DNA from 2 places in the Embleya sp. NPDC005575 genome. Region 1 is predicted to be linked to the other one. Evidence: riboswitches for the same ligand, from Rfam matches in the RefSeq annotation. Region 1 holds a riboswitch; the other holds the start of a gene.
The links. A riboswitch is a leader RNA that binds a small molecule or an ion and turns the genes downstream of it on or off. The one in region 1 is predicted to bind S-adenosylmethionine.
Positions count from the first base shown of each region.

Region 2: another riboswitch for S-adenosylmethionine. It lies ahead of ABZS54_RS28740 (aminotransferase class V-fold PLP-dependent enzyme); the one in region 1 lies ahead of thrC (threonine synthase).

Region 1 is NZ_JBEXCV010000022.1:66,146-81,428, reverse strand. It holds partial or broken gene ABZS54_RS10760 (hypothetical protein) at 1-642, shown strand, start outside; gene ABZS54_RS10755 (glucosyl-3-phosphoglycerate synthase) at 697-1,674, opposite strand; SAM riboswitch class I at 1,867-2,019, shown strand; gene thrC (threonine synthase) at 2,036-3,310, shown strand; gene ABZS54_RS10745 (MoaD/ThiS family protein) at 3,307-3,585, shown strand; gene ABZS54_RS10740 (cold-shock protein) at 4,008-4,211, shown strand; gene groL (chaperonin GroEL) at 4,691-6,316, shown strand; gene ABZS54_RS10730 (hypothetical protein) at 6,440-6,580, shown strand; gene ABZS54_RS10725 (hypothetical protein) at 6,859-8,364, shown strand; gene ABZS54_RS10720 (DUF6569 family protein) at 8,361-9,368, shown strand; gene ABZS54_RS10715 (hypothetical protein) at 9,332-9,715, opposite strand; gene ABZS54_RS10710 (DUF4031 domain-containing protein) at 9,761-10,030, shown strand; gene ABZS54_RS10705 (metal-dependent phosphohydrolase) at 10,046-10,675, opposite strand; gene ABZS54_RS10700 (AAA family ATPase) at 10,770-12,929, opposite strand; gene otsB (trehalose-phosphatase) at 13,444-14,298, opposite strand; gene ABZS54_RS10690 (LytR C-terminal domain-containing protein) at 14,309-15,013, opposite strand; gene ABZS54_RS10685 (DUF3263 domain-containing protein) at 15,026-15,283, opposite strand, start outside.
Region 2 is NZ_JBEXCV010000104.1:12-15,294, reverse strand. It holds gene coxB (cytochrome c oxidase subunit II) at 1-306, shown strand, start outside; gene ctaD (cytochrome c oxidase subunit I) at 310-2,028, shown strand; gene ABZS54_RS28795 (cytochrome c oxidase subunit 4) at 2,025-2,423, shown strand; gene ABZS54_RS28790 (Ig-like domain-containing protein) at 2,633-3,910, shown strand; gene ABZS54_RS28785 (Ig-like domain-containing protein) at 4,151-5,377, shown strand; gene ABZS54_RS28780 (cytochrome bc complex cytochrome b subunit) at 5,533-7,176, opposite strand; gene ABZS54_RS28775 (Rieske 2Fe-2S domain-containing protein) at 7,176-8,261, opposite strand; gene ABZS54_RS28770 (cytochrome c) at 8,258-9,058, opposite strand; gene ABZS54_RS28765 (heme-copper oxidase subunit III) at 9,105-9,734, opposite strand; gene ABZS54_RS28760 (cytochrome c oxidase assembly protein) at 9,837-10,925, shown strand; gene ABZS54_RS28755 (hypothetical protein) at 10,935-11,345, shown strand; gene ABZS54_RS28750 (response regulator transcription factor) at 11,530-11,943, shown strand; gene trpD (anthranilate phosphoribosyltransferase) at 12,029-13,111, shown strand; SAM riboswitch class IV at 13,255-13,371, shown strand; gene ABZS54_RS28740 (aminotransferase class V-fold PLP-dependent enzyme) at 13,626-15,020, shown strand.

The DNA.
Region 1 (15,283 bases):
GCGGACGGCGGACCGGTGTTGAAGTCGCGCACCGAGCGCCGGTACGGCGTGGGCGACCCGGTCGAGGTGGCCACGTGGGGCTTTCGGCCGCCGGGCGCCGTCGGCGGCGGTACGGACAAGCCGAGTGCGCCGGCCCCGAGCCGGGAGCTGGCCGTGGCGCTGTACGGCGCGGCCGGGGCGGACGGTGTACCACCGGCGCCGAACGAGGGCATCGATCGGCCGGGGCCGGGCTGTCTGGGCGAGGCACGGTTCGCGCTGGGCGTGGATCCGGCGCTGGAGCGCGCGGCGCTGCCGAGTCGGCTGGACGTGGAGTCGTTCGAGCGCTCGCGGGCCGATCCTCGGGTGCGGGGGGTGCTGGCCCAGTGGTCGGCCTGCATGCGCGCGAAGGGGTTCGACTACCCCGACCCGTTGGCGGCCGGCGGCGATCCGGCCTGGGACACGCCCGCGCCGAGCGCGCGCGAGATCGCCGCGGCGAGCGCGACGGTGGCCTGCAAGGCGGAGCACAACGTGGCGGGCACCTGGTACGCGGTCGACGTCGCCTACCAGCGGCAGGCGATCGAGCGTGAGGCGGCGGCGCTGACGCGGGTGCGGGCGAACGAGGAGGAATCCGCGCGCCGGGTCGCGGCGGTCCTGAGCGGCTGAGCGGGCGGCCGGCACCGGGCCGACGCCATCCGGCGGATGGCGCGAAACCGACGCTCAGCGCCCGACCAGGCGGGTCCGCGCACGGTACTCGGGCACCGTCGCCATCGGCGGCCGCTCCCGGGCCGCGACGTCGTGCGTGCGCAGCCGGAAGCCCTGCTCGTCCCGCTCGAACTGGGTCAGTGCGGTGCTGAGCTCGATTGGGTGCGCGCCCGTGGGGCCGCGGCGCAGCCGGCGCTCGACGGCCTGGAGTATCTCCGCCGCCATCCGGCCGAGTCCGGCCTCGTCCTGGTGGCTGTGCCGGCGCACGCCCACGTCCACCTGGGCCATCGCGTCCAGGCCGACCAGGCGCAGGGTGTCCACGAGCATCGCGGTCTCGATGCCGTAGCCGCACGGGAAGGGCAACTGTTCCAGGAGCGAGCGCCGGGCCGCGTACTCGCCGCCCAGCGGCTGGACGAAACCGGCCAGCTCGGGCCAGTGCAGGTTGAGCAGCGGGCGCGCGACCAGCTCGGTGACCCGGCCACCGCCCGCGGGCACGATCGTGTCGCCGATCTCCAGCGGCCGGTCGTACATGGCCTTGACCAGTTGCACCGAGGGGTCGGTGAGCAGCGGGCCCAGGATGCCGGTGACGAAGTCCGCCGAGAAGTCCTTCAGGTCGGCGTCCACGAACGCCACGATGTCGCCGTCGGTGACCAGGAGTGAGCGCCACAACACCTCGCCCTTGCCGCGCACGGTAGCCAGCGCGGGCAGGATGTCGTCGCGGTGCACGACCCGTGCGCCCGCGTCGGCGGCGACCTTGCCGGTGTCGTCGGTGGATCCGGAGTCGACGACCACGAGCTCGTCCACCAGCGGCGCGCGCTCGATCAGCTCGGTCCGGATCACCTTGACGATGTCCCCGACGGTCGCCGCCTCGTTCAGCGCGGGCAGGACGACGCTGACCCGGGTGTCGCGTTTGGCGTCAAGAAGCGTGTCGACGGGCCAGTCCGCGGCGACGGAGGACCGTCGTCGAAGCCAGGCGCTCACCTCGGGCTGCACGTTCGAAATCCCCTGTCGTCGCCGGTGTTCCGGCCTCGGTCGCGGCCACCCTTTATCGTCTCGCGAGGTGGACCGGATGATCGACGCGGCACCGGTTCGGTTACAGTCGTCGTCACCGGTTACGACGATCGCACGTCGGGCCGGACAAACGCGGACCGGCCACCCGGCGAAGGGTGTGTCCACCGCCATAGCAGCTCATCCAGAGGGGCAGAGGGAACGGCCCGTTGAAGCCCCGGCAACCATCCGATCGTCATTCCTCGTGACGCGCTTTCGGCGCGAGCGAGCACCGGCGGGTCGGACAGGTGCCAAGTCCGGCCCGTGGGACCCCACGGGTAAAGATGAGGACAGAAAGGCCCTCGCCATGGCGACACCCACCGCCACCCGCTCCACCGACGCCACCTCCGCCTCCTTCGGTCCGGCCGCCGCGCTGTCGTGTCGCGAGTGCGGCGAACGCACCGAACTCGGCCCGAAGTACGCTTGCGAGTCCTGTTTCGGCCCGCTCGAGGTCGCCTACGACTTCGGCACCGTCACGCGGGAGCAGATCGAGGCCGGCCCGCAGAACATCTGGCGGTACGCGCCGCTCCTGCCGGTCGCCGCGGACGTCGCGTCCCGGCCCAACCTGAACCCCGGATTCACCAAGCTCGTCCGTACCGAGAACCTGGGCCGTGCGCTGGGCATTCGAAACCTGCACGTCAAGGACGACTCGGGCAACCCGACGCACTCCTTCAAGGACCGCGTGGTCGCGATCGCCGTCGAGGCCGCACGCACCTTCGGCTTCACCACCCTCTCCTGCTCCTCCACCGGCAACCTGGCCGGCGCGGTGGGCGCCGCCGCCGCTCGGGCGGGCCTGCGCAGCTGCGTGTTCATCCCGGCCGACCTGGAAGCCGGCAAGGTCGTCACGGCGGCCGTCTACGGCGGCGAGCTGGTCGCCATCGAGGGCACCTACGACGAGGTCAACCGGTTCTGCTCGGAGCTGATCGGCGACCCGGCCGGCGAGGACTGGGGCTTCGTCAACGTCAACCTGCGGCCGTACTACGGCGAGGGTTCCAAGACGCTCGCCTACGAGATCGCCGAACAGCTCGGCTGGCGACTGCCGGAGCAGATCGTCATTCCGATCGCGTCCGGTTCGCAGCTGACCAAGATCGACAAGGGATTCCGCGAGCTGATCGCACTCGGCCTGGTCGAGGACGCGCCGTACAAGATCTTCGGCGCGCAGGCCACCGGGTGCTCCCCGGTGGCCGCCGCGTGGAAGGCCGGCCACGACGTGATCCGTCCGGTGCGCCCGGACACGATCGCCAAGTCGCTCGCGATCGGCAACCCGGCCGACGGCCCCTATGTGCTGGACGTGTGCAAGCGCACCGGCGGCGCGGTGGAGGACGTGACCGACGCCGAGGTGGTCGAGGCGATGAAGCTGCTGGCCCGTACCGAGGGCATCTTCGGCGAGACCGCCGGCGGCGTGACCGTCGGCTGCCTGCGCAAGCTGCTCGCGTCCGGCGCGCTGGACCCGGACGCCGAGACGGTCGTGCTCAACACGGGCGACGGCCTCAAGACGTTGGACGCGGTCACGCCGACCACCGGCGCCACCGCGACCATTCGACCCACTCTGGATTCCTTCCGAAAGGCCGGCCTGGCATGAGCGTCTCCGTTCGCATCCCGACGATCCTGCGCACCTACACGGGCGGGGCGGCCGAGGTGTCCGTCGAGGGGGCGACCCTCGCCGAGGTCCTGGATGCCTTGGAAAAGGACCACACCGGAATTCGCGCGCGCATCCTCGACGACGAGGGCAAGCTGCGTCGCTTTGTGAATCTGTACGTGGACGACGAGGATGTGCGCTTCGCGGACGGTCTCGCCACGGCCACCCCCGACAAGGGAACCGTTTCGATCATCCCGGCGGTCGCCGGCGGTTGCTGACGCGATAGGCCGACGGTCCCGATCTTCATCGACCGGGACCCGAAACGGAACCGAGAAATCCGCTGCCCGACAGCCCGGGCAGCGGATTTCTTCGTCACCACGGCGTTGGTGGGTTACACGTGTTTAACCGGGTCCATTTCCCGACTTTGACGGCGACGCGTCGGTAAACCCGTGGTCGGGATCACATCCGTTATGTGTGAAAAGTCGCCTTCCTGGCGGATTGAAATACAGCTTTCCTGGCGACTCGCGAAGAATGCGAACTTTATTCACTCGGGAATTCTCGTCCGATTGACCTGTTGCTCCGGGCATCCGTCCGGATACATTCAGCCGCGGTCGTAGCGGAAGGCCGGGTCCTTCTGGATACGAACCCGGAGCTGCGGCGTGCAGTATCCGTGAAAGGGCCAGTAACAGGGGAGTTAGGAATGGCTCAGGGCGCCGTCAAGTGGTTCAACGCGGAGAAGGGGTACGGCTTCATCGCGGTCGACGGTGGTGCGGACGTTTTCGTCCACTACAGCGCGATCCAGATGGACGGGTACCGGACGCTCGAGGAGGGGCAGCGAGTCGAGTTCGAGATCTCGCAGGGGCAGAAGGGGCCGCAGGCCGACATGGTCCGCGTCACCGCCTGAACCAGGGGGCAATCCGCTCCTCTGCTTGAAACGGTCCACACCACGGACTGCACGACACACCGCAACACACATCATGTCCGATCCCCCGACCCCTGCCGATCCCTCGTCGGATCGTCGGATCGGGTTCGATCGGTGACCGGGGCCCGGCCTTCCCGCCATGCGGGGGCCGGGCCCCGGTCGTTGTGCGTCCGGGGCCTCGTGCGGCCGATCACGGTCGGTCGGGCCCGTCGACGCCCCCCGCCGCGTGCGACACGCGCGGGTGTGCGCACGGACGGGTCGGGACCCGCCGTTGCGCTTGCACTCGGCATGGCCGAGTGCTAATCATTGGCGTTAGCACTCTGGATGTGAGAGTGACAGAAACGGACCGAGCCGGTGAGGCTCGACGCCCGTGAGGGAGGGATCCTCGCGGTGGTCGAGTCGTCCGTCGCGGGCGCCAGTGCGGTCCGGCACTCACCCCCGTTCTGGGAGGACTTCACCACATGGCCAAGATCATCGCGTTCAACGAGGAAGCGCGCCGCGGCCTCGAGCGCGGGATGAACCAGCTCGCCGACGCCGTCAAGGTCACGCTGGGCCCCAAGGGCCGCAACGTCGTGCTCGAGAAGAAGTGGGGTGCGCCCACCATCACCAACGATGGTGTGAGCATCGCCAAGGAGATCGAGCTCGAGGACCCGTACGAAAAGATCGGTGCCGAGCTGGTCAAGGAGGTCGCGAAGAAGACGGACGACGTCGCCGGTGACGGTACGACGACCGCGACCGTCCTCGCCCAGGCGCTCGTACGCGAGGGCCTGCGCAACGTGGCCGCCGGCGCGAACCCGATGGCCCTCAAGCGTGGCATCGAGAAGGCCGTCGAGGCCGTCTCCGAGCAGCTGCTCGCGCTCGCCAAGGACGTCGAGACGAAGGAGCAGATCGCCTCCACCGCCTCGATCTCCGCCGCTGACCCCCTGATCGGCGAGATGATCGCCGAGGCCATGGACAAGGTCGGCAAGGAAGGCGTCATCACCGTCGAGGAGAGCAACACCTTCGGTCTCGAGCTCGAGCTCACCGAGGGCATGCGCTTCGACAAGGGCTACATCTCGCCGTACTTCGCGACCGACATGGAGCGCATGGAGGCCGTCCTCGAAGACGCCTACGTGCTCATCGTCAACTCGAAGATCACCTCGGTGAAGGACCTCCTCCCGCTGCTGGAGAAGGTCATGCAGTCGGGCAAGCCGCTCATGATCATCTCCGAGGACGTCGAGGGCGAGGCCCTGGCCACGCTCGTCGTCAACAAGATCCGCGGCACCTTCAAGTCCGTCGCCGTCAAGGCTCCGGGCTTCGGCGACCGTCGCAAGGCCATGCTCGGCGACATCGCCATCCTCACCGGTGGCCAGGTCATCTCCGAGGAGGTCGGCCTCAAGCTCGACACCGCGGGTCTCGAACTCCTCGGCCGCGCCCGCAAGGTCGTCGTCACCAAGGACGAGACCACCATCGTCGACGGCGCCGGTGACTCGGACCAGGTCGCGGGTCGGGTCAACCAGATCCGCGCCGAGATCGAGAACTCCGACTCGGACTACGACCGCGAGAAGCTCCAGGAGCGCCTCGCGAAGCTGGCCGGCGGCGTGGCCGTGATCAAGGCCGGTGCCGCGACCGAGGTCGAGCTCAAGGAGCGCAAGCACCGCATCGAGGACGCGGTGCGCAACGCGAAGGCCGCCGTCGAGGAGGGCATCGTCGCCGGTGGTGGCGTGGCCCTGCTCCAGGCGTCCACCATCGCGTTCGACAAGCTCGAGCTGGACGGCGACGAGGCCACCGGCGCGAGCATCGTGCGCCTGGCCGTCGAGGCCCCGCTCAAGCAGATCGCGGTCAACGCCGGCCTCGAGGGCGGCGTGGTTGTGGAGAAGGTGCGCAACCTGACCCCGGGTCACGGCCTCAACGCCGCGACCGGCGAGTACGTGGACCTCATCGCCGAGGGCATCATCGACCCGGCGAAGGTCACCCGTTCCGCGCTGCAGAACGCCGCGTCGATCGCCGCGCTGTTCCTGACCACCGAGGCTGTCATCGCCGACAAGCCGGAGAAGAACCCGGCCCCGGCCGGCGGCGCTCCGGACATGGGCGGCATGGACTTCTGATCCGCTGAGGATCGGTCGACCTGACGCACGGTCAGTGGTTTGAGCGAGAGGCGGTCCCCTTCGGGGGGCCGCCTCTTTCGCGTCGTAACCAGGGCCTTCCGGCGCTGTTCGAAACGTTCGCGGATGAACTCCATTGGCAACTGCGTCGGGCCGCTCCCGTTGGATGCGGTGCGTTTCAGCATCTCGGTGTGGAGCGGCGGATCGGTCGTCATCCCCGAGCCGTTCGGGATCGAGCTGGACACCTCGGGTTTGCCGCCGAGGTGATATTCGCCGGCATCGGCGGCCGCTCGCTCGTAGGCTCGTAACGCGACTCCGGGAACTACGCGTTCCTTCCGTCTTGGTGTACAAACACTTTCGAAGTGTTTGGGGTTCGAATCCCTGTCCGGGACCCGTGACCTGCCCGGAGTCGCATGCCATTGCACCCGGGGAACTGCGCGTTCGTACAGAGCCGTTTCCCAAGGGTTGGAAGCGGTCCCACGGCTCGTCCAGGGACCCACACCGGACCCGCGACATGCCCCGGGTGCCCACGGGGGAGCCTTTCGATGACCGAGATCACGCGCGCCCTGAGCGCCGAAAACCCGGCCCGCGCCGAGGCCGCCGCCACCGTCGTCCGCTTTCTGGACGTCGCCGTGGCCGCGACCGGGCGGGCCTCCTTCTACAACACCCGCGACGAGCAGCTCGCGCTGGAACGGGACGCCCACCGCGCGATGGCCGCGCTGGATCGTCGGCTGTACGCGGGTCTCGTGTGCTCCCCTGGAGCCACCGACCGCAGTCGACAGCTCGGCGTGCTCCAGCTGCTCGATACGCCCGCACACGAGGACGACGGCACCGCCGTGTACAACGCGGTCGCCACGCTGACCGTGCCGCGCCGGCTCAAGCTGTTCGGCCTGCTGGCCGAGCGGCGGGTGAACAACGCTCGGGTACGCCGGCTGATCCTGCGCACCGTGCTCGGCTCCGGCTCGCTGGAGCTGTGGTCGGTGCGCTACCGGGACAAGCTCGCCGGCGCGCTGCGGCACGCGTGGGGCCTGCGGCTGAGCGGCATCCTGCGCTCGATCCTGACCAAGCGGCTCGGCGGCGCGGAACTCGATCCGAAGGAACGACGCATCCTGGCCCGCGAGATCGACCGCTGGGCGGCCGATCCGGCCCTCGCGCACGAGTGCGTCGCGTTCGTGCTCGGCGCCGACGGCCCGTACACGCTGCCGCTGCCGCTCGCGTATCGGGCCGCCCGCACCGACCTGGCCGCGGGCGCCGCGCTGCCGTACGAGACGCTCGAAGGGCTGCGCGGCCGGTTCCACCCGGACGAGAAGCCCGCACGCGCGCTGGAGCTGACCGCCGATCGACTGACCGTCGGACAGCGGCTGGCCGGGCAGCGGCAGGCCGAGCGCGCGGGCGTAGCGGTCGAGGTCGACCTCGACCGCTACGACGCGGTCCGGCTGTACCTGTACGCGTACGCCACCGGAATGACCGACGACGTCGCTGCGGCGCTGGATCGGCGGGCCGCCGCCGGTGCGGCCGGGCTCGACCTGGCCGGCCGCCGGATCGCCCTGGTGCTGGACGGGTCCGCCTCGATGCGCGGCGGTACCGATCAGCCGCTGCGACCGATCGCGACCGTGCTCGCGCTGCGCGACGCGTTGCGGGCGGCGGCCGGGCAGTGCCACGAGGTGTGGATCGGCGGCGTCCCGGACGGCCGGCTCGTGCGGCCCGCCGGGGCGACCGCGGCGGCCGAGGGCCTGGTCGCCGCGCTGCGCACCGGGCCCGAGCTGATCGTGGTGATCGGCGACGGCTACGAGAACGCGCCCGCCGGGCGGTTCGCGCAGGTGCTCGACGCGGCCCGCACGCTCGGCATCGCGGTGCCCGTGGTCCAGCTCTCGCCCGTGCTCGCGGCCGAGGCGGCCGGCCTGCGCGGCTACGCGCCGGACCTGCCGCTTGCTCCCGTGCATCGTCCCGAGGCTCTCGAACTCGCCTGGTGTCGGCTGATGTTGACCATCGACCCGGCCGCCGCCGTACCCGCCCTGCTGCGCCTGGCCGACCTGGAGGTGACCGGATGAACACCCTCACCCATGCCCCGCTGCCGATCGGCGACCTGCTGGCCGGCTGCACCCTCGGTCGGGTGCAGAGCGTCGGCCGGATGCAGGTGCTGCCGCTGCTCGGCGACACGTGCGACGCGCCCGCCGTCACGCTCCCGACCGATCTGTGGATCGGCACGAGCGGCTACGGCACGCTCACCTTCGTCAACCACACGCCGAACGTCGCGCTGGTCCCGTGTCACCTCGCGGTGATCGTCGAGCACAGCGCGCAGGACCACGCGATGCCGCGGGCCGCCCTGGTCGAGCCCTCGGACCGACTCGCCTTCGACGCGGCGATGTGCGTCCAGCAGACCCAGTCCGGCCTGATCACCGAGGCGGCGCAGCCGCTCGCGGTGCTGCCGCTCGCGCTGCGCGCCGCCGCCTCGGCGAGTGCGGACGCGGACGGGTACAGCCGGCTGTGGCCGGCCGTCCAGCGGTTCAACGCGTCCTCCGGCCTCGCCGAGACCGGGAACCTGGTGCTGTTCCTCAAGCACTTCGCGGTCGAGCTCGAACGTTTCGTCGCCGAGTTCGAGTGCGTCGAGGACCAGGTGGGCGCGGTGGTGCTGCTCGACGGCGAGATCGCCGGGATCGAGCGGGCACCTTCGCGGGCGTACTGGTCGGCGATGTGGGAGCCGCTGATCAGGTTCTGCTACGGCGCGGAGGCGGTTCGCTACGGTCTGCACGACCCGGGGGATCCGCCGCCGAGCCGAACCGTGCTGAACCTGCCCGGCGGCGACGGGGCGGCGGCCGGTGATCCCTACGACGTGCTCGCCGAGGCGCTGCGGGCCGCCGACGCCGAGGAGCAGCGGCGCGCCGAGCGCACGCTGGACGACGCCGGCGCCCACCCGGTGGCACCGGCCCCGGAGCACACGCACGCCGGTGTCACGGTGGGTCGGGTCGAGAGCGAGCGGTTCGTCGGCGCGTATGCGATGGGCGGCGATCGGCCGGTCTACGCGTCGTTGACCGCGCGCTCGTTCGGCGGCTGAGTCCGGGTGAGGCCGCCGAGCGGGGCGATCACCTCGGCGTCTCGTTCGCAGACCCAGTGCGGGTCCTCGCCCAGCTCGGGTTCGAGGTAGAGCGGGTGGTCGTCGTGCCGTGGGCACGACGGCCACACCGTGCCCTGTTCGGTAAGCGCCTCCTGGACGTCCTGCCCGATCAGTCCGGGGACGTACGCGGCGCCGTCAGGCCACTGCTCGACCCACCACTTGCGCTCGACCAGGGCGTGCTCTACCACGGTCACGGTCTCGGGGGTCTCGACGCCGTGCGTGCGCAGGTCGGCCAGGACCAGGGCGCGGGCGGTCAACAGGGCGACGTCGGTCGGATCCTTGCTCATGGTCGACAAGTGTGCGCGATCGCGGCGTATACGAGAATCGAGCGTGTGGCACTTCTCATCGATCCCCCGGCCTGGCCCGGACGCGGGCGGCTGTGGTCGCACCTGGTCAGCGACGTCTCGCATGCCGAGCTGCACGCGTTCGCGCGCGAACTCGGCGCACCCGAACGCGCGTTCGATCGGGATCACTACGACGTCCCGGCCGACCTGTACACCCGGGCGCTGGCCCAGGGGGCGGAGCCGGTCTCCAGTCGGGAACTGGTGGTCCGGCTGACCGCGGCGGGCCTGCGCCGGCGCAAGCGGTACCGACCACGCTGACCGGTCGGGGGCGGGTCAGGACTGCTGGCGCGGGATGGTGCCCTCCAGCCGCTCCAGCTCGGCGCGCATGTTGTAGCGGGCCGCCTCCTCGTACCGGGCCGCGCCCAGCCGGGTGTGGAACAGCCGGGGCAGCGACATCAGGTCGCGCAGCACCGCGGCGCGGGCGGCCCGGAACGCCTCGTCCGGGACGAACGCGTACTCCTCGCGGACCGCCGCCGTGTACGCCTCGTAGCGCTCGCGGTCGGCGGCCAGGATGGCCAGGTCCGCGTCGCACAACACGTGCGCGTTGTGATCGGATTCGCCGGGCGCGTGCTCGGCGGTCACCCGGACCAGGCGCACCGTCTCGGCCACCAGGGCCGGGGCCACGCCCGCCTCGCGCAGGCCGCGTTCGGCCAGCCGCGCGCTGCGCTCCTCGTTGTCGGCCCGGGCCGGGTCGTAGACCGCGTCGTGGAACCACGCGGCGAGCATGACGGCGTCGACGTCGTCGGCCTCGTAGGCCAACTCGCCGATCAGGTCGAGCACGGTGCGCAGATGGTCGGTGTCGTGATAGCGGCGGTGCGGCTCGGCGTAGCGCGCCAGCAGGCTCTCGACGACGGCGCCGGCCTCGGCGTGCTCACCGACGAGCCGGGCCCACTGGTCCCGCAGCGTCACAGTCGCGGACTCCTGGATGCGTTCCACCCGGCCAGCATGGCAGAACGAGCGAGCGAAGCCGACCACCAACCGGTCCGACACACGCGGTTCACTCGTATTGGATGCCGATCGCACGGCGATCACTTGCCGATCGACCGGCAACGGCCGACGCGGCCAGCGGCCCCGGGAGCGGGCGCGCGTGCAGCACGATCAGTCCGGACACCGCGCGGGTGAGCACCACGTAGAGCCGGCGCAGCCCCTGGGCCTCGGCGTCGACGATCTCGGCCGGTTCGGCGACCGCGACGTGGTCGAACTCCAGACCCTTGGCCAGAGACGCGGGCACCACGCTGATCCGGGCCTGTTCGGCGTCGCCGTCCGCGCCCAGGACCCGGTGCGCGACGCCGCCCGCGCGCAGCGCGGTGGCCACCTCCGGCACCCGCGCGTCGGCGCAGATCAGGCCGATCGAGCCCTCGTGGTCGAGCAGTTCGACCGCCGCCTCGGCGGATCGCGCAGCCAGTGCGTCGGCCTCGACCGGACGCAGTTCCAGTGCGCCCGCCGCCTGCCGAACCGAGGACGCGGGTGCCAGGCCCGGCGCGATCAGCGGCAACAACCGACTGGCGAACTCCAGGATCTGCAGCGGCACTCGGAAGCCCCGGGTCAGCTCCTCGATCCTGGCCCCCTCGTGTCCCAGGTGATGCAGCGTCTGCCGCCAACCGGGGGTGGCCCACGGCGTGGTGCCCTGCGCGATGTCGCCGAGCACCGTCGCCGAGCCGGTGGAGCAGCGCCGGCCCACCGCGCGCAACTGCATCGGGGACAGGTCCTGCGCCTCGTCGATCACCACGTGTCCGTAGCCACCGGTGCGGTAGAGCAGGTCGGCGGTCTCGTCCACGAGCACCGCGTCGGCCACGGTCCAACGCGCGGATCCCACCCCGCGCGGCGGCGTGGCCCAGCCGATCGCGGCCTGTTCCTCGGCGGTCAGCACGCCGTCCGCGCACGCGGCCCGGAAGTCGGCGTCGCCCAGCAGCCGGAAGACCAGCTTGAGCGGATCCACCGCCGGCCACATCGCGTCCACCGCCGCCTTGACCGGTCGGCTGCGCGCGACCGCGTCCTGGACCCGGTCGTCCGGGGACTCGCCGCGCTCCTCCATCTTGGTCAGCAGCGCGTGTGCGATGCGTTGCCGGAGCATGTCGCGGGCCGCGCCGTAGCGCACGTCGCGCGTGCGCAGCGCGGCGACCAGTTCCTCGACCTCGTACACCGCGAGCCGCCAGGTGCGCGAGTCGCGGACCACGGCCACCGACTCCGTCGGCGCCCTCAGTCCCGACCACACCGCACGGCGCAGCACGTCGGCCATCCGCGCGTCGCCCTTGATCGTGCCGGACACCGCCTCGTCCAGCGCCCGGACCTTGATCTTGGAGGTGCGGGTGACCAGGTCCTCGACGGTGGTCTGACCGACCTCGATCTCACCGAGGGCGGGCAGCACCTGCTGGATGTAGTCGAGGAAGGCCCGGTTCGGGCCGACCACCAGGGTGCCGCTGCGGGCGAGGCGGTCCCGGTAGGCGTACAGCAGCCAGGCCACGCGGTGCAGGCCGACGGCGGTCTTGCCGGTGCCGGGCGCGCCCTGTACGCACAGCGTGTGGCCCAGATCGGAACGCACGATCTCGTCCTGCTCGGGCTGGATGGTCGCCACGATGTCACGCATCGGGCCCATGCGCGGGCGCTCGATCTCCGCCGCGAGGATGCCACTGGCGGTGTCGACCTCGTCCGGGTCGGTCAGGTGCTCGTCCTCGAACGCGGTCAGCTCGCCGGTCGTCCAGCCGAAGCGGCGGCGCAGCTCGACACCGAGCGGTTCGGCCCGGTTGGCGCGGTAGAACGCGCGGGACAGCGGCGCGCGCCAGTCCACCACCATCGGGTCGCCGAGTTCGTCGTGTACGTGCCGACGGCCGATCCAGAAGGATTCGACGGGCTTGCTCGGGTCGGCGCTCACCTCGACCGGTTCGGCGTCCTCGACGCCGTCGGCGAATCGGCCGTCGACCCGGCCGAAGAACAGCGGTGAGCCGGCGTGGTCGGCCAGTGCGGCGATGCGCTTGGCGATCAGGTGCTGGGCGGTCTCGTTGGCGACGGCGGTGGCGCCGACGTCACGCAGGTCGAGCGCCTCGGTCTCCTCGCGCATCCGGCGCAGCGCGGCGCGGGAGGCGTCCAGGTAGGCGCGTTCGACGGCGAGCGCGTCGGGAGTGGGCAGGGCGGAGCCGGTGGTGGCGGGCGCGGACATGTCTCTCCGGTTCGTGGCGGCGACAATTCGGAGCCCGGCCGTGTGCGATGCCACGTCCTGGTGCGCCCCTGCGGAGGGCGCGAGCCGGGTGCCCGAAGGCGGCGGCCCGCGCGGCCCACCGGTGCCGGGCGCCGAGGACGATTCCCGATCACTGCACTGGGTGGGGCAGCGGAACCAGCGAGCCTAGGCCAGTCCGCCTCTGCCATCAACTCCCTTTGCCGGGCCATGCTCGGTCGCGGGCGCGGAACGGGCCGGCGCGGACGCCCGACGGGCCGGGCGGACGCGGTGCGGCAGGGGCGGTGCGGCAGGCGGGGTGGAGCGGGGGCGATCGCCGCGTTGCTGCTGGACCCGCGGGCACGCTTCGCGGTCGCGGCGGCGATCCCCGAACCGTGCGCGGGAAGTTCGGGGATCGCCGGCGCGTCCCGACCGTGCGCGCGTACGTCCGGGCCAACCGGCGGCCGGGTGTGCGGACGGTGCCCGGCGGCACGGTCCCGTCGGATCCGTCGAACCGGACCTACCCGGCCGATTCGACGTGGTCGGCGAGGGCGGTGAGCAGATCGGCGACGCCGTCGGGGCCGGCGACGACCAGGTCGGCGCGTTCGGCGAGGGCGTGCACCTCGGCCGAGCCGCTGCACACGGTGAGGCCGGCGGTGCCCTGGTCGCGCACCTCCTCGACGGCCTCGAACGCGGCGAGGTCGCCCAGGTCGTCGCCGGCGAACAGGACCGAGCCGGCCTGCATCTCCTTGAGGAAGCCGGTCAGCGCGCGGCCCTTGTCCATCCCGCGCGGGCGCAGTTCGAGCACGTAGCGGCCGGGCTCGACGGCCAGGTCGTGCCGCGCCGCAAGCTCGCCGAGCGGGTCGCGCAGCAGCGCGAGCGCGGCGTCCGGGTCCGGTGCGCGGCGGGTGTGCACGGCGAGCGCGCTGCCCTTGTCCTCGACCCAGGTGCTGCTCCACAGGTCGAGCGTCTGGAGCAGGCCGGGCAGTGCGAGGCGTACCTCCTGCACCCCGCGCGGCGGCTCCGGCGCGCTGACCCGGCCGGTCGCCGCGTCCCAGCGCTCCAGGCCGTAGTGGCCGAGCACGACGAGGCGTTCGAGTCCGGGCACGCCGCGAAAGCGGCCGTACTCGACGGCGACCGCGGCCGGGCGGCCGGTCACGATCACCACCGCGGCCAGGTGCGGGGTCAGTCGAGACAGCGCGGTCACCGCGCGCATGTCCGCGCGCGCCTGGTCCGGGTGGTCGACGATCGGAGCCAGGGTGCCGTCGAAGTCGAGGGCGACGACGGCTCGGGCCGGCTCACCGAGCAACGCGGCAAGGCCCGCTCGGCCGGCCGGCGTGATGGGTTCGGGCAGCGTGGACCGGTTCGTGGTCATGGCGTCCAACCTACCCAGTGGTCAGTGAACCGAGCAGACGGTCGGCCAGCGGGACCACCTGGTCGTCGACCACGATCACGGTGAGTCGACGCTGCGGGATGCCACCGAAAACCGGCTTGATCCGGCCGATCCCGGGCAGTGCGGCGGCCAGCGCGCGGGCCTGTCTCTCCTGCCCGGCGGGGTGGTAGACGGTGGTGGCCGAGACCGAACCGCGGAACACGTCCGTTCCGGTGACCTCCCAGCCCGCCGCCTCCAGCCGCCGGGCCATGCGCTTCGCCAGCGCGGGCACCTTGCTCTGATCGAGGAGCACCACCTTGCCCTGCGCACCCCGAGGCGTCGCGGGTGCTCGGGCGGGCGGCACCGGGCGGGCCGGTGCGGCCACGCTCGCCACCGGCGCCGGCCCGGACGCGTGCCGGGCACGGTCCGCGGCCACCCGGGAGGCGGGCTCGCCCCGGCCGATCGTGAGCACGCCGGCCGCGACGCAGATCGCCAGCAGCACGGCCACCGGGATCAGGCCGCGCCGCGAGCGCTCCCACACGGGTTCGACCTGGGCCCGCAGCCCGCCGATCAGGTCGCGCCCGGCCGCCGCGCAGTCCGAGTCCGCCTCGGGTTCCTCGGCCTCAAGGCCCTCGTTGAGGCCCTCGTTGGTCCAGATCAGGCCGTACCGACCGAAGCCGTCGAAGACGTCGTACTCGTCCCTGCGGCGCGAGAACACCGGGGCCGCCCCTCAGCGCCCGGGACGACGCACGGTGGATCGGGCCTGCTGCCGGGCCTCGCGCAGCCGCCGCAGCCGCTGGACCAGCATCGGATCGTGCTCCAGGGCCTCCGGCCGGTCGAGGAGTGTGTTCAGCACCTGGAAGTAGCGAGTCGCGGAGAAGCCGAAACGATCGCGCACGGCGCGTTCCTTCGCGCCGGCGTGCTTCCACCACTGGCGCTCGAATTCGAGGATGTCCCGGTCCCGGTCGGACAGCCCGCCCGTGGGAAC
Region 2 (15,283 bases), on a different contig from region 1:
CGGTTCGACCTGACCTCGCCGGACGTCATCCACTCGTTCTGGGTCCCGAACTTCTTGTACAAGAAGGACATCATCCCGGGCCGAACGAACAAGTTCGAGGTCGTCCCGACGAAGAAGGGCACGTACGGCGGCAAGTGCGCCGAACTGTGCGGCGTGGACCACTCGCGCATGCTCTTCAACGTGAAGATCGTGGACAAGGCCGAATACGTCCAGCACCTGAAGGAGCTGGCCGCGAAGGGCCAGACCGGCGAGCTGCGCAGCAAGATCAACGAGCCGGCCCCCGTTGAAGCGCACGGGAAGAAGTGACGAGTGACAATCCTCAGTGAGCCACAGACCGTGGCCCCGGACGGCCCTCCGCCGGTCCGCCGCAAGGAGCCCGGGAACATCGTCATCAAGTGGATGACGACCACGGACCACAAGACGATCGGGTCGATGTACCTGATCACCTCCTTCGTCTTCTTCTGCATCGGTGGTGTGCTCGCGCTGCTCATGCGCGCGGAGCTGGCCCGTCCCGGTACGCAGTTCATGTCGAACGAGCAGTTCAACCAGTCGTTCACGATGCACGGCACGATCATGCTGCTGATGTTCGCGACGCCGCTGTTCGCCGGCTTCACGAACTGGATCATGCCGCTGCAGATCGGCGCGCCCGACGTCGCGTTCCCGCGCCTGAACATGTTCGCCTACTGGCTCTACCTGTTCGGCTCGATCATCGCGGTGGCCGGCTTCATCACCCCGCAGGGTGCCGCCGACTTCGGTTGGTTCGCGTACGCGCCGCTGTCCGACTCGATCCGCTCGCCCGGCATCGGCGGCGACATGTGGATCATGGGTCTGGCGATGTCGGGCTTCGGCACCATCCTCGGTGCCGTCAACTTCATCACCACGATCATCTGCATGCGCGCGCCCGGTCTGACCATGTTCCGGATGTCGATCTTCTGCTGGAACGTGCTGCTGACCTCGGTCCTGGTCCTGATGGCGTTCCCGGTCCTGGCCGCGGCGCTGTTCGCGCTGGAGGCCGACCGCAAGTTCGGTACACACATCTTCGATCCGGCCAACGGCGGACCGATCCTGTGGCAGCACCTCTTCTGGTTCTTCGGCCATCCCGAGGTGTACATCATCGCGTTGCCGTTCTTCGGCATCGTGTCGGAGATCATCCCGGTCTTCGCGCGCAAGCCGATGTTCGGTTACAAGAGCCTGATCGCCGCGACCATCTCGATCGCGGGCCTGTCGGTCACCGTGTGGGCGCACCACATGTTCCCGACCGGCGCGGTCATGTTGCCGTTCTTCTCCTTCATGACGTTCCTCATCGCCGTACCGACCGGCGTGAAGTTCTTCAACTGGATCGGCACCATGTGGCGCGGCTCGTTGTCCTTCGAGACACCGATGCTGTGGACCGTCGGCTTCCTGGTGACCTTCGCATTCGGTGGCCTCACCGGCGTCATCCTGGCCTCGCCGCCGCTGGACTTCCACGTCTCGGACACCTACTTCGTGGTGGCGCACTTCCACTACGTGGTGTTCGGCACCGTGGTGTTCGCGATGTTCGCGGGCTTCCACTTCTGGTGGCCCAAGTTCACCGGCAAGATGCTCGACGAGCGGCTGGGCAAGATCACCTTCTGGACGCTGTTCATCGGCTTCCACACCACGTTCCTGGTGCAGCACTGGCTGGGTGCCGAGGGCATGGCCCGCCGGTACGCGGACTACCTGGACTCGGAAGGCTTCACCACGCTGAACACGATCTCGACCCTGGGCTCGTTCCTGCTGGGTCTGTCGATCCTGCCGTTCTTCTACAACATCTGGAAGACGCACAAGTACGGCAAGAAGATCACCGTGGACGACCCGTGGGGCTACGGCCGTTCGCTGGAGTGGGCGACCTCCTGCCCGCCGCCTCGGCACAACTTCACGAGCATTCCGCGGATCCGTTCCGAGGCTCCCGCGTTCGACCTCCACCACCCGGAGATCGCCGCCCTGGAGTACCTCACCGACGAACGTTCCGAGGCATCGCCCGAGTTGGCGAAGGGAGCCGAGAAGTGAAGTTCAACGGTGTCCTGTTCGCCGTCCTGGCCGTGTTCCTGCTGCCGGTGACGATCATCTACTGGGTGCTCTCCGAGGACCCGACCGGCACCACCGCGCTGTCGCTGACCTTCGGTCTGTCGCTGATGATCGGGTTCTACCTGATCTTCACCGCGCGCCGGATGGACCTGCTCGCGCAGGACAACGAAGAGGGCGAGATCGCCGACGACGCCGGCGAACTGGGCTTCTTCGCCCCGCACAGCTGGCAGCCGCTGATGCTGGCGGTCGGTTCGGCGCTGCTGTTCCTGGGCGTCATCTTCGGCTGGTGGCTGGCGATGTTCGCCGCGCCGATCGTCGCGATCGGTGTCTGGGGCTGGGTCTTCGAGTTCTACCGGGGTGCGGACCAGCGCTACTAGCACTACCGATTCGCAACCTTCGCAATACGGTTTCGCCACAAGGCCGATCACCCGAATGGGTGATCGGCCTTGTGTGGTATCTACAGAGGACTCCTCGACGCCCCCGAATTGTCACCGGTGTGTGACCGTTCGCCGGTTGCGGCAACCCGGACCGGGGGTCGAAGCGTCAAATGGACGCAAGGGAGTTCCAGGACGAGGGAGGAACACGCGTGCCCCGGATACACGGAGCATCGCGCACGGGGGCAGCGGGCGGCGGCATACGCCTCTTCGCGGGACTCATGGTGGCGCCGCTCATATTCATCGCAGGCTGCTCGTCCGACGGCGGTAAGACCAGTCCAGGGGGGACCGGGGGCAATTCCGGCGGTTCGAGCAGTGGTCCGAACAAGAAGGCGGCGGCCGCACCCGCCACCATCGCGATCACGCCCGCCGACGGCACCAAGAGCGTGGAGACGGACGGCGCCCTCAAGGTCGACGCGACCGGCGGCAAGCTGACCTCGGTCGTGGTCACCGACGCCAAGGGCAAGACCGTGGACGGGCAGATCAGCCCCGACGGCATCGGCTGGAAGCCGGCCGCACCGCTGGCCAACGGCGGTGCCTACACGGTGGCGGCCAAGGCCGCGAACGCCGACGGCGCCGAAGTCACCGCGCAGAGCAAGTTCAACACCAAGGCCGCCGACGACACGTTCGTGGCCGACTTCAACATCGAGCCGGACAGCACATGGGGTGTCGGCGCGATCATCTCGCTCAAGTTCAACGAGCCGATCAAGGACAAGGCCGCGATCGAGCGCAACCTCAAGGTCGTCTCCGAGCCGGCGGTGCAGGGCTCGTGGTCCTGGCTCAAGGACCTCGACGGCAACGACCGGATCGACTACCGCCCGGAGAAGTACTGGGCGAGCGGTACGAAGGTCAACCTCAAGGCCAACCTGACCGGCGCGAAGGCGGCGCCGGGCGTCTACGGCAAGCAGACCAAGGACATCAAGTTCACCATCGGGCGCTCCCTGGTGGCCACCGCGGACCTCAAGTCCAAGCACATGGTGGTCACGAAGGACGGGGCCCAGATCGAGGACCTGCCGATCTCGGCCGGCGGCCCCAACTACCCGACCTGGGGCGGCACGATGGTCGTCCTGGACAAGGTCGACGGCATCACGATGGACTCCGAGACGGTCGGGCTGGGCAGCGCGTACAACATGAAGAACGTCCGACACGCGGTGCACCTGACCGCGTCCGGCACGTACGCGCACGGCGCGCCCTGGAACGACGGCAAGTTCGGTCGGCAGAACGACAGCCACGGCTGCATCGGGCTGGGCGCCTCGAACGCCAAGACGTTCTTCGATCTGGTCACCCAGGGTGACCCGGTCGAGGTGATCAACAGCACCGACAAGACCGTCAAGCCCGGTAACGGGCTCGGCGGCTGGAGCGTCGACTGGGCGACCTGGGTCAAGGGCAGCGCGCTCGGCGGCGGGGCGACCGGCACTCCGGCCGGCTGAGCGGCTTCACGCACGAAAGTTCCATGCGCACGCTGTTCCATGCACGTGGTTTCACACGGTAGGGCGAACCGCCCGATCGCGCGATCCGGCCGGTGGTCGGCATCACGCGATCGGGCGGTTTGTGCTTTTGGATGAATGAAGCAGGGCGCTCCCGGCCACTCTCGATGCAACAACTCCGCGTATCCCGCGCTCGACGAGCACGGGCAGACCGCGTTCGTTGAGCACGGCTGGAGGTCCAGAGTGAATCGGGACAGGACTGTTCGCCTCCGCTGGATCGGCTGGGTACTCACATCGGCGCTGCCACTCGTGCTCGTCACCGGCTGCGGGACGTGGGAGAAGCAGCGGGGCGCCGAGATCGACCGGCCCGCCAAGAGCGTGGCCCGGCTCACGGTGGACGTGCGCCCGGATCGACCCGCGCAGCCGGGCAGACCGATCACCGTCACCGTGAGCGACGGCCGGCTGTACGCGGTGAGCCTGACCGGCCCCGACGGGAAGCCGGTGCCCGGCGGCAACGCGGCCGGCGACGAGACCTGGTCCAACTTCGAACCGCTGGAATACCGCACCACCTACACGCTGACCGCGGCGGCGGTCGACGCGTTCGGGCTGACCGCGACCCGTACCGAGACATTCACCACGCTCACACCGGATGCGGAGCGGCATGTGGACTCGGTGCTGCCGGAGGCCGACGCCAAGGTGGGGGTGGGCATGCCGATCTCCGTCACGCTGGAGAATCCGGTCACCGATCCCGCACAGCGCGCCGAGGTGGAGAAGCGGCTCCAAGTGTCCGCCTCCACGCCGGTCGAGGGCGCCTGGGGCTGGGTGGACGACAAGACCGTGCGCTATCGGCCCAGGGAGTACTGGCCGGTTGGCACCAGGGTCTCGGTGGCCACCAGCCTGCTCGGCGTCGACTTCGGCAATGGTGTGTACGGCGGGCCGGGCAAGCCGGTCGGCTTCGAGGTCGGCGACTCCCTGGTCGCGACCGTGGACTCCGCGGCGCACACGATGACGGTCAAGCGCAACGGCACGGACCTCAAGACGGTGCCGGTGACCACCGGCAAGTCCGGCTTCACCACCCGCTCGGGCACCAAGGTGGTGCTCGGCAAGGCCCCGCACGTGCTGATGGACGGCACCACCGTGGGCATCTCGGCGAACAGCAGCGACGGCTACCGGTTGGACGTCTCGTGGGCCACCCGGGTCACCTGGAGCGGCGAGTTCCTGCACGCCGCGCCGTGGTCGGTGAACGCGCAGGGCAGTGACAACGTGAGCCACGGCTGCGTCGGGATGAGCGATGAGAACGCCAAGTGGTTCTACGACCAGGTCAAGGTCGGCGACGTGGTCACCGTGGTGAACACGGGTGACGCCAAGACCATGGAGCCGTTCGGAAACGGCTACGGCGAGTGGAATCTGGACTGGTCGCAGTGGCTGACCCACAGCGCGGCGGGCGCGGCCACCACCCGGCAGCTCTGAGACGGCCGCGCGGCACCTCCCCGAAAGCGCTGTACGGCCGTCTGCGGGGCGCAACGCGAAGGGCCCCACCGGAGAGATCCGGTGGGGCCCTTCGTCGTTCCTGCGCGTCCTACGGGTCGTGCCGATGTGGCGTCAGCAGCCCGGCCCCGGTCGCATCAGTGGTGACCGTGTCCGCTGGTCAGTTCCTTGTACTCCTCGGCCGTCGGCTTCTCGATCGGCTCGGAGAAGTACCAGTGCGACATCTTCGAACGCAGCTTCTGCGAACGCTTGACCTTGCGGGCCACCCCGTTCTCGTCCTCGGCCGGCTCCAGCGCGTACGGCTTCGGCTGCTCGTGGGCGGTGAGGGTGTGCCGCACCCCGGCGTCCAGCGGTTCGTGGATCTCCACGAACTCGCCGTGCGGGAGCTTCTTGATCACGCCGGTCTCGCGACCGTGCAGGACCTTGTCCCGGTCGCGCCGCTGCAGACCCTTGCAGATCCGCACCGTGGCCAGGTAGGCCAGCACGGGCGCGATGAAGAACGCGAAGCGGCCGATCCAGGTGATCGTGTTGATCGACAGGTGGAAGTGCGTGGCGATGATGTCGTTGCCACCGCAGACCCACAGCACGCCGTAGCACACGATCCAGGCGACGCCCAGGCCGGTGCGGACCGGCATGTTGCGCGGGCGGTCCAGCAAGTGGTGCTCACGCTTGTCGCCGGTGATCCAGCCTTCGATCCACGGGTACAACGCCAGGAACGTGAACAGCACGCCGGGCACGATCAGGGACGGGATCAGCACGTTGAAGCTGAGCGTGTGGCCCCAGATGTTCCATTCCCAGTTCGGCATGATGCGCAGGGATCCCTCGAGGAACCCGATGTACCAGTCCGGTTGGGAGCCCGCGGTGATCTGACCCGGGTTGTAGGGACCGTAGGCCCAGATCGGGTTTATCTGCACCATGCCGCCGAGGGCGGCGGTGATGCCGAACACGATGAAGAAGAAGCCACCGGCCTTGGCCGCGTAGACCGGCAGCAGCGGCAGGCCGACCACGTTCTTCTCGGTCTTGCCCGGGCCGGGGAACTGGGTGTGCTTCTGGTAGAAGACCAGGATCAGGTGCACGGTCACCAGACCGACCATGATCGCCGGGATCAGCAGCACGTGGATGGTGAACAGGCGGGGCACGATGTCCTCGCCCGGGAACTCCCCGCCGAACAGGAAGAACTGTAGGTACGTGCCGACCAGCGGGATGGCCAGGACCACACCCTCGGCGATCCGCAGACCGGTGCCGGAGAGCAGGTCGTCCGGGAGCGAGTAGCCGGTGAAGCCGTTGACCATGGCCAGCACCAGCAGCAGGAAGCCGAACAGCCAGTTTATTTCGCGCGGCTTGCGGAATGCCCCGGTGAAGAAGATCCGGAACATGTGCACGAACAGCGACGATACGAAGATCAGCGCGGCCCAGTGGTGGATCTGACGCATCGCCAGACCACCGCGGATGTCGAAGCTGATGTCCAGCGTCGAGGCGTACGCCTGGGACATGTGGATGCCCTGGAGCGGTACGTAGGAGCCGTCGTAGACGACCTCCTGCATGCTCGGCTTGAAGAACAGCGTCAGGAAGACACCGGTCAGCAGCAGGATGATGAAGCTGTACAGCGCCACTTCACCGAGCATGAAGGACCAGTGGTCCGGGAAGACCTTGCGCAGGTTCTTCTTCGCCGCGCCGTAGATGCCCAGCCGGCTGTCCAGCGCGTCGACCGCGCGAACGGTCGCGTTGTCCGGGATCGGGGTGCTCTTGTTCGCCCCACCCTTGGCTTGTTCGCTCGACATCAGCCACGCTCCCAGAAGCTCGCGCCGACCGGTTCGGTGAAGTCCTGTGTCGCGGCGAGGTTACCCGCCTCGTTCACATGGATCTTCAACTGCGGCAGCGAGCGTGCGGCCGGGCCGAACACGACCTTGCCGTCGTCCGCCAGGTCGAAGGTGGACTGGTGGCACGGGCACAGCAGGTGGTGCGTCTGCTGTTCGTACAGGCCGATCGGGCAACCCACGTGGGTGCAGATCTTCGAGTACGCCACGATGCCCTCGTAGCCCCAGGCCAGTTCCTTCTTGGACTTGATGTCCTCGGGCTCCAGGCGGACCACCAGGACCGCTGACATGCCCGCCTTCTCCAGCCAGCCGTGCGAGAGCTCTTCCTTCTGGCCGGCCGGGCCGTACTTCTCGACCAGGCCGTCGGGCAGCACCATGGTCAGCGAGCCCTTGACGATGTCGTCCGGCTTGATCGGCAGGCCGGTCGCCTCGTTGATGAGCTCCACACCCGGCTTCCAATCGGTGTGCCGCAGCTTGGTGCCCGGCAGCGGACCGAGGTCGCGCAGCAGCACGACGCCGGACAGCGGCACCAAGGCCATCGCGCCGATCATCGTGCGCCGGATCAGCGGCCGACGGCCGATCACCGAGTCCGCGGCACCCTGGGTGAACTCGCGGATCGCGTACTCGCGGGTCTCCGGGTCCGAGGTGAACTCGTGCCGCTCCTGGACGATCTCCTCGTCCGTCATCAGCGTGCGCGCCCAGTGGATCGCGCCGGCGCCGATGCAGAACAGCGCGAGGCCGAGGAAGCCGCCGAGCGCGAGGTTCTGGGCACCGATCTTCCCGAAGAAGAAGATGTCGATGATGCGGCGCTTGTCGATGCCGACGTATGCCCAGATGAAACCGATCGTGGACAACATCGAGATCACGAACAGGAACGCGACCTGACGTTCGGCACGCTTGGCGGCCTTCTCGTCTATGTCGGTGACGCGCGGCTCGTGAGCCGGCAGGCCGGGGTCGGCGAACGGGTCGCCTTCCGCCGGAACATGTGCCGAGGCGTGTACCTCGGGCAGGTGCTCTTCAGGCACTTCAGACTTGTCCTGGCTACTCATTTGGTCCTGGCCTTGGGGGTCCGGGCGGCAATCCAGATCGCGCATCCGATGAGCAGACCGAGCGCGATGATCCAGCCGAACAGACCTTCGGAGACCGGGCCGAGGCGGCCGAGACCCAGGCCGCCGGGGTTCGGCTCCTTCTTGGTCGTCTCGTGGACGTACGTGACGATGTCCTTCTTCTGCTGCTCGGGCATCGTGCTGTCCGGGAACGAAGGCATGTTCTGCGGGCCGGAGAGCATGGCCTCGTAGATGTGCTTCGGGTCCACGTCCTTCAGCGGCGGAGCGTACTTGCCCTCGGTCAGGGCGCCGCCCTCACCGGAGAAGTTGTGGCACTGCGAGCAGTTCGTGCGGAACAACTCGGCGCCGTTGACGATGTCGCCGTCGGGCGCGTACATGTTCGCCGTCGGGATCTTGGGCCCGACGCCGAGGGAGGCCACATACGCGGACAGCTGTTGGATCTGCGCCGGGGTGTACACCTCGGGCTTGCGCGGCGCCTGCGCGCCGGGCTGCTGAAGCGGCATCCGGCCGGTCGATACCTGGAAGTCGACGGCGGCCGCGCCGACGCCGATCAGGGAGGGGCCGTCGGTGGAGCCCTGGGCGTCGAGCCCATGGCAGGTCGAACATCCACTCAGGTAGAGCTTCTTGCCCGCCTCGACGGCGATGGAGGCGGAGTCGTCGGCCTCCGCCTTCTTGGCAGGCGCGAACGCGGCGTACAGCCCCCCGGTAGCCGCGAGCGCAAAGATGAGTACGACGATCGCCGCCAAGGGGTGGCGTCGCCGCGCGGAGAGCTTTTTCACGGAAAACCCCGGTCCAATGTCGTCTGCGTAGTGAGTGTCGGGACGTCTACCTGATGACGTAGATCGTGAAGAACAGACCGATCCAGACCACGTCGACGAAGTGCCAGTAGTACGAGACGACGATTGCGGCCGTGGCCTGCTCGTGCGTGAATCGTCGGGCCGCGTAGGTGCGTCCGAGGACCAACAGGAAGGCGATGAGCCCACCTGTCACGTGCATGCCGTGGAAGCCGGTGGTCAGGTAGAAGACCGAACCGTAAGCCGACGACGAAAGCGTCGTTCCGTCCTTGACCAGGGCGGTGTACTCCATCACCTGGCCGCCGACGAAGACGGCGCCCATCACGAAGGTGATGACGAACCACATTCTGAGCTTCTTGACGTCACCGCGTTCGGCCGCGAAGACGCCGAGCTGGCAGGTGAGCGAGGACAGCACGAGGATCGTCGTGTTGCCCGTCGAGAACGGGATGTTCAGCTCACCGGCGTGCTCACGCCAAGCGTCCGCCCCGGTGACGGAGCGGATCGTGAAATACATCGCGAACAGAGCCGCGAAGAACATCAGCTCCGACGCCAACCAGACGATCGTGCCGATGCTGACCAAGTTGGGACGGTTGAGTGTCCCGTGTGTCCCGTGTGAGGGGGGCCCGGTTTCTAGTGCAGTTGCTGTCGCCACGGCGGCCATTATTGCGGTCGCCGGATCTGCCCACACTTCGGGGGGTAACCCTTGTAGAACGTGTCGGGGTTAGGCTCTGGTTCCGTGAGTGGCTCTACAGGCGATGCCGGGATGTTTCTGGCACACGCGACCCCTGGGAACGTACCGCCGGAACTGACCCCTGTTCGGCTTCTGACCGGGTGGGTGTTCGAGCCGATCCCGATTGTGGTCGCGATGCTCTTCGGCGGCCTCTATCTGTACGGGGTGCACAAGCTCAGGGCCCGTGGGGACTCGTGGTCGCGATGGCGGAGCTTGTCCTTCCTGGGTCTGGGGCTGGGTACCTTCCTGCTGGCGACCGAGTCCGCGCTGGCCGCGTACGACACCGTGTTGCTGAGCGTGCACATGGTCCAGCACATGGTGCTGGCGATGATCACGCCGATCTTCCTGGCGCTCGGCGCACCGATCACACTCGCCCTGCGTACGCTGCCGGCCAAGTGGCGCAATCGCCTCAACGCCCTGCTGCACAGCAGATACGCGAAGGTGGTCACCTTCCCGGCGTTCGCCGGTTTCGTCTTCGTGCTCAACCCGTTCGCCCTGTACTTCACGCCCTGGTACGAGCTGACATTGCGAAACACCTTCATGCACGACATGAATCACGTGCACTTCGTGATCATCGGCTGTATGTGGTTCTGGCCACTCCTGGGGCTGGACCCGATGCCGCGGGCGAGTTATCCGATGCGGTTGCTCGCGGTGTTCGCGACGCTGCCGTTCCACGCGTGGCTGGGCATCGCGATCATGAGTTCGTCCAATGTGCTGGCCGGTGACTGGTACAACGACCTCGGTCGGGACTGGGGCGCGAGTCCGCTCTCGGACCAGGGCACGGCGGGCGGGATCCTGTGGGGCAGCGGCGACATCATCGGACTGCTGGTCTTCCTGGTGCTGTTCGTGCAGTGGGCTCGGGCGTCGGAGCGTGAGGCCGTCCGGGAGGACCGCCGGCTGGATCGGCTCGAACTGATCGAGGCGGGCCGTAAGGCGCGCGAGGAGCGGTTGGCGCGCGAGGCGGCCGAGGCCGGCGGCGATGCGCTGGCGGGCCTCGACGTCGCCGGAAAATCCGTGCCGAAGAGCACTCTTCCGGGTGACTCTGCCCGAACGGAGGAGGCCGATTCAGCCGTCCGGGTGGCCCACGGGCCCGAACCGCGGTCGGCCGACGCGGCCGAGTAGCGTCGCGGCATGATCCTCGAACGTTTCCTGCGTCGCCGGCGGCCGGAGCCTGCTCCCGTGCTCGTCGACGACGGCACGCTCACCGTCGTCGGTTCGTGCTTCGATCCGGCGCGGGCCGATTCGGCGGTGGTCGCGGAGATGCGGGCGGCCGGGGTGGCGGTGGAGACCGGTGTGTTCGTGATGCGGCACGTGCTCACACTGCCCGACCTGGCGGCGTCCGACGAGGCGGCCCGGATCCTGACGCCGGACGGCTGGGCGGTGGCGGCGCCGGCCCCCGACGAGCGGCCGCTGCGGGTGCTGATCTCCCGACAGCAGGTGCTCACCGGCCTTGAGCCGGCCCGGGAGCGGACCCGGATGGCGGGTCTCGCGCAGCGGCTGGGCGGGGACGCCGAGGGCTACGAGGTGCTCGCGCGCGGGTGAGTCGAGGGTGCGGTCGAGGCCGGAGGGGCGGGACCGGAAGGGCGTGGGCGTGACGAGGCGCACATTTTCGTGCCGAAAAGCGCTAACATCCGGGTCGATCCGAGTGTTGCCCCCGTACCTGACATACGCAGCCCTGAACATGCGCAGCCCCGAAGACACGCAGCCCAGACACAGGCAGGTGGACATGACGCGCGGCGAGACCATGACCGTCCTCGTGTACAGCGACGACCGCAACACCCGTCGGAAGGTCACCCTCGCGCTCGGGCGCAGGCCCGCCGTCGACGTGCCGTTCGTGGAATACCTGGAGTGCGCCACCGAGCCTGCCGTGATCGAGGCGATGGACAAGGGCGGCATCGATCTGGTGATCCTGGACGGGGAGACCGCGCCCGCCGGTGGCATGGGCGTGTGCCGTCAGCTCAAGGACGAGATCTACAACTGCCCGCCGGTGCTGACCCTGGTCGGCCGCCCACAGGACGCGTGGCTGGCCACGTGGTGTCGCGCGGACGCGGTGGTCGCCCACCCGCTGGACCCGCGCACGCTCGCGGACGCCGCGGCCGACCTGATCCGCGGCCGGATCGCGGGACGTCAACCGGCCTGACCGCATCCCGGATAACCGCCCGGCCGCAACGGGCGCGGTGGGTACGCTGTCGCGGACTTATCCGATGACACAGCGGGAGCGGACCATGGGCGCCTCGACCTCTACGAACAAGAGCGGCGGCAACCCGGCGGCCCATTCCTGGCGGGACCTCCTGGCGGCGCTCATGCGGGGCGACGACCTGCCTGCCGACGCGACCGCGTGGGCGATGGACCACATCATGACCGGCGAGGCGACGCCGGTGCAGGTGGCCGGGTTCGTGATCGCGTTGCGGGCCAAGGGCGAGACGGTGGACGAGGTCTCGGGCCTGGTGCAGGCGATGTACGCACACGCGTCGACCATCGATGTGCCCGGCCGTACCGTCGACATCGTCGGCACCGGTGGCGACCTGGCCCGGACCGTGAACATCTCGACGATGTCCGCGATCGTGGTCGCGGGTACGGGCGAGACGGTGGTCAAGCACGGCAACCGGGCGGCGTCCTCGTCGAGCGGGGCCGCCGATGTGCTCGAAGCGCTCGGAGTGGTGCTGGACCTGACCCCGGATCAGGTGGCCCGTACGGCCGAGGAGGCGGGCATCACGCTGTGCTTCGCGCAGCGCTTCCACCCGTCGTTGCGGCACGCCGCGCAGGCGCGTCGGGAGTTGGGTGTGCCGACCACGTTCAACTTCCTCGGGCCGCTGACCAATCCGGCCCGGGTGCGTTTCCACGCGATCGGGGTCGCGGACCTGCGGATGGCGCCGATCGTGGCCGGTGTGCTGGCCGATCGCGGCGCGACCGCGCTGGTGTTCCGCGGCGACGACGGGCTGGACGAGTTGACCGTCACCACCACGTCGCAGGTGTGGATCGTGCGGGACGGCGACGTGCGCGAGGACCGGGTGGACCCGCGCGACCTGGGGATCGCGCTGAACGGGATCGAGACGTTGCGCGGCGGTGACGCGGCGTTCAACGCGGAGGTCGCCCGCAAGCTCCTCGCCGGGGAGAAGGGCGCCGTGCGGGACGCGGTGCTGTTGAACTCGGCTGCGGCGCTGGCCGCGCTGGGCTCGGGAGAAGGGTCGCTGACCCAGCAGTTGGCGGCCGGGATCGATCGGGCCGCCGACGCGATCGACTCGGGGGCCGCGCAGGCCGCGCTCGATCGGTGGGTGGCCACGACGCGCTCGTTCGCGCGGGGCTAGTCGCGCTCGGGCGCCGGGTGGGTCGTGCCCTCGTGCTCGGCCCGCCCGGCGCCGTGTCGTTCGGGGCGGTCGCGCGGTCCAGGACGTGGGAACGGTGGGGCCGTCGTTGCGCCGGGCGTTCCGTCCGGTAATAATGCTGCTCAGGTCACGAGTGACAGTGGAAAGCCCCGGCTTGCTGTCCGGCAACCCTCGCTCCGCGGTGGGGTGCCCCGGGTGATGACACGGTCAGGCGTCGTAAGGCGTCCTGGCAAGCGCGGACCCCTTGCATGACGGCAGTCGATGCTTCATGTGACCCGGGGGTCCTGTACCTGGGGAGCATGTGATGACGTGAAATCTCTTTCTCGAAACGGGCGAATCGCCCTATTCCGTACGCGCTGAGTTCTCGCGCGTCACCCGGGCCGGTCATTGTCGGCCCGCAGGACCACATTTTTTCGCCAGCGGATCATCCGGCGCGTTTCGATGTCGACTAACCGACATTCGCCTCGGTGTTCCGTGCCTGCCGAGGAGTTTCGCCATGACCGTCGACACCGCTTCCGCCGCCGCCCCCGACTGTGACGTCGCCATCACCGCCCCGCTGCCCGTGGTCGGCCGGGACGTGCTCGTTCCGCTGGTGACCGGCGGCGAGGTCGAGTACGCCGCGCTCGACTACGGGGCGAGCGCGCCGTGTCTGCAACGGGTGTGGGACGACGTGTCCGCGTACCTGCCGTACTACGGCAGCGTGCACCGGGGCGCGGGCTACCTGTCCCAGCTGTCCACCGACCTGTACGAGCAGAGCCGGGCCACGGTCGCGAGCTTCCTGGGGCTGCGGGCCGACGACACGCTGCTGTTCACTCGCGGGACCACCGACTCGCTCAACCTGCTCGCGTCCGTACTGCCGCGCGGCACCCGGGTGTTCGTTTTCGAGACCGAGCACCACGCGGCGCTGCTGCCGTGGCGGCGGCACGCGGGGGTGACCCAACTGGCCGCGCCCGCATCGCCGGCGCAGGCGGTCGCGACGCTGGAGGCGGCGCTCGCCGGGTCCGGCGACGGGCCTCGGCTGGTGTGCGTGACCGGCGCCTCGAACGTGACCGGCGAGCTCTTCCCGGTCGCCGAGCTGGCCGAGGTCGCGCACCGGCACGGCGCGCGGATCGTGCTGGACGCCGCGCAACTCGCCCCGCACCACCCGGTATCGGTGACCGACCTGGACGTGGACTGGATCGCGCTGTCGGCGCACAAGCTGTACGCGCCGTTCGGCTCGGGTGTGTTGGCGGGGCGGGGCGACTGGCTGGACGCGGCCGAGCCGTACCTGGCCGGTGGCGGGGCGAGCAAGACGGTCAGCCGTGACCATGTGGAGTGGCAGAGCGGCGCGGCTCGGCACGAGGCGGGGTCGCCGAACGTGATCGGCGCCTACGCGTTGGCGTCCGCGTGCCGGGCGATCACCGAGGCGGGGCCGGCGGCGTTGGTCGCGCGCGAGGAGGCGTTGCTGGCGCGTCTTCGGGCGCGGCTGGCGCGGATTCCGGCGGTGCGGACGTTGGAGCTGTTCGGGCCGGAGTCGGCGCGCGTGGGGGTGCTCTCGTTCGTGGTCGAGGGGTGGAACAGCTCGCGGTTCGCCGCGGTGTTGTCGGCGGAGTACGGGATCGGGGTGCGGGACGGGTTGTTCTGCGCTCATCCGCTGGTGCGGCACCTGTTGGGCGGGCGGGCCGATCAGCCGACCGAGTGTGGGTCCCCGGACGCGCCGGAGGGTGAGCAGAACCTCAACGCGATCCGGGTCAGCTTCGGGCTGGGGACGCCCGTGGAGCACTTGGACCGCTTCGCGGCGGCGGTGCGGGAGTTGGTGGAGCGCGGGGCGCGGTGGAGCTACACGGTGGATGGCGGTCGGTGCGTTCCGGATGCGGATCCGCGGGGCGTGCGGCGGTTGCCTGCGGCGTAGGGGTTTTTGGCCTCGCCGGCCGGGCGTCCTCAAGCGCCGGACGGGCTGAGGTTGGGTGGCCGGGGCGTTTTGCTGTGGTGGTGCGCGGGTTCTGATGGGCGGGGGGCCGCCCTGCCGGGGGTGTCCTCAAGCGCCGGACGGGCTGGGTTTGGGGGGCCCGGGTGAGGGGTGTTGTGGTGGTGCGCGGGTTCTGATGGGCGGGGGGCGGCCCTGCCGGGGGTGGGGGGGCGCTCCGGCGGCCGGGGGGGGGGGGGTGGCGTCGG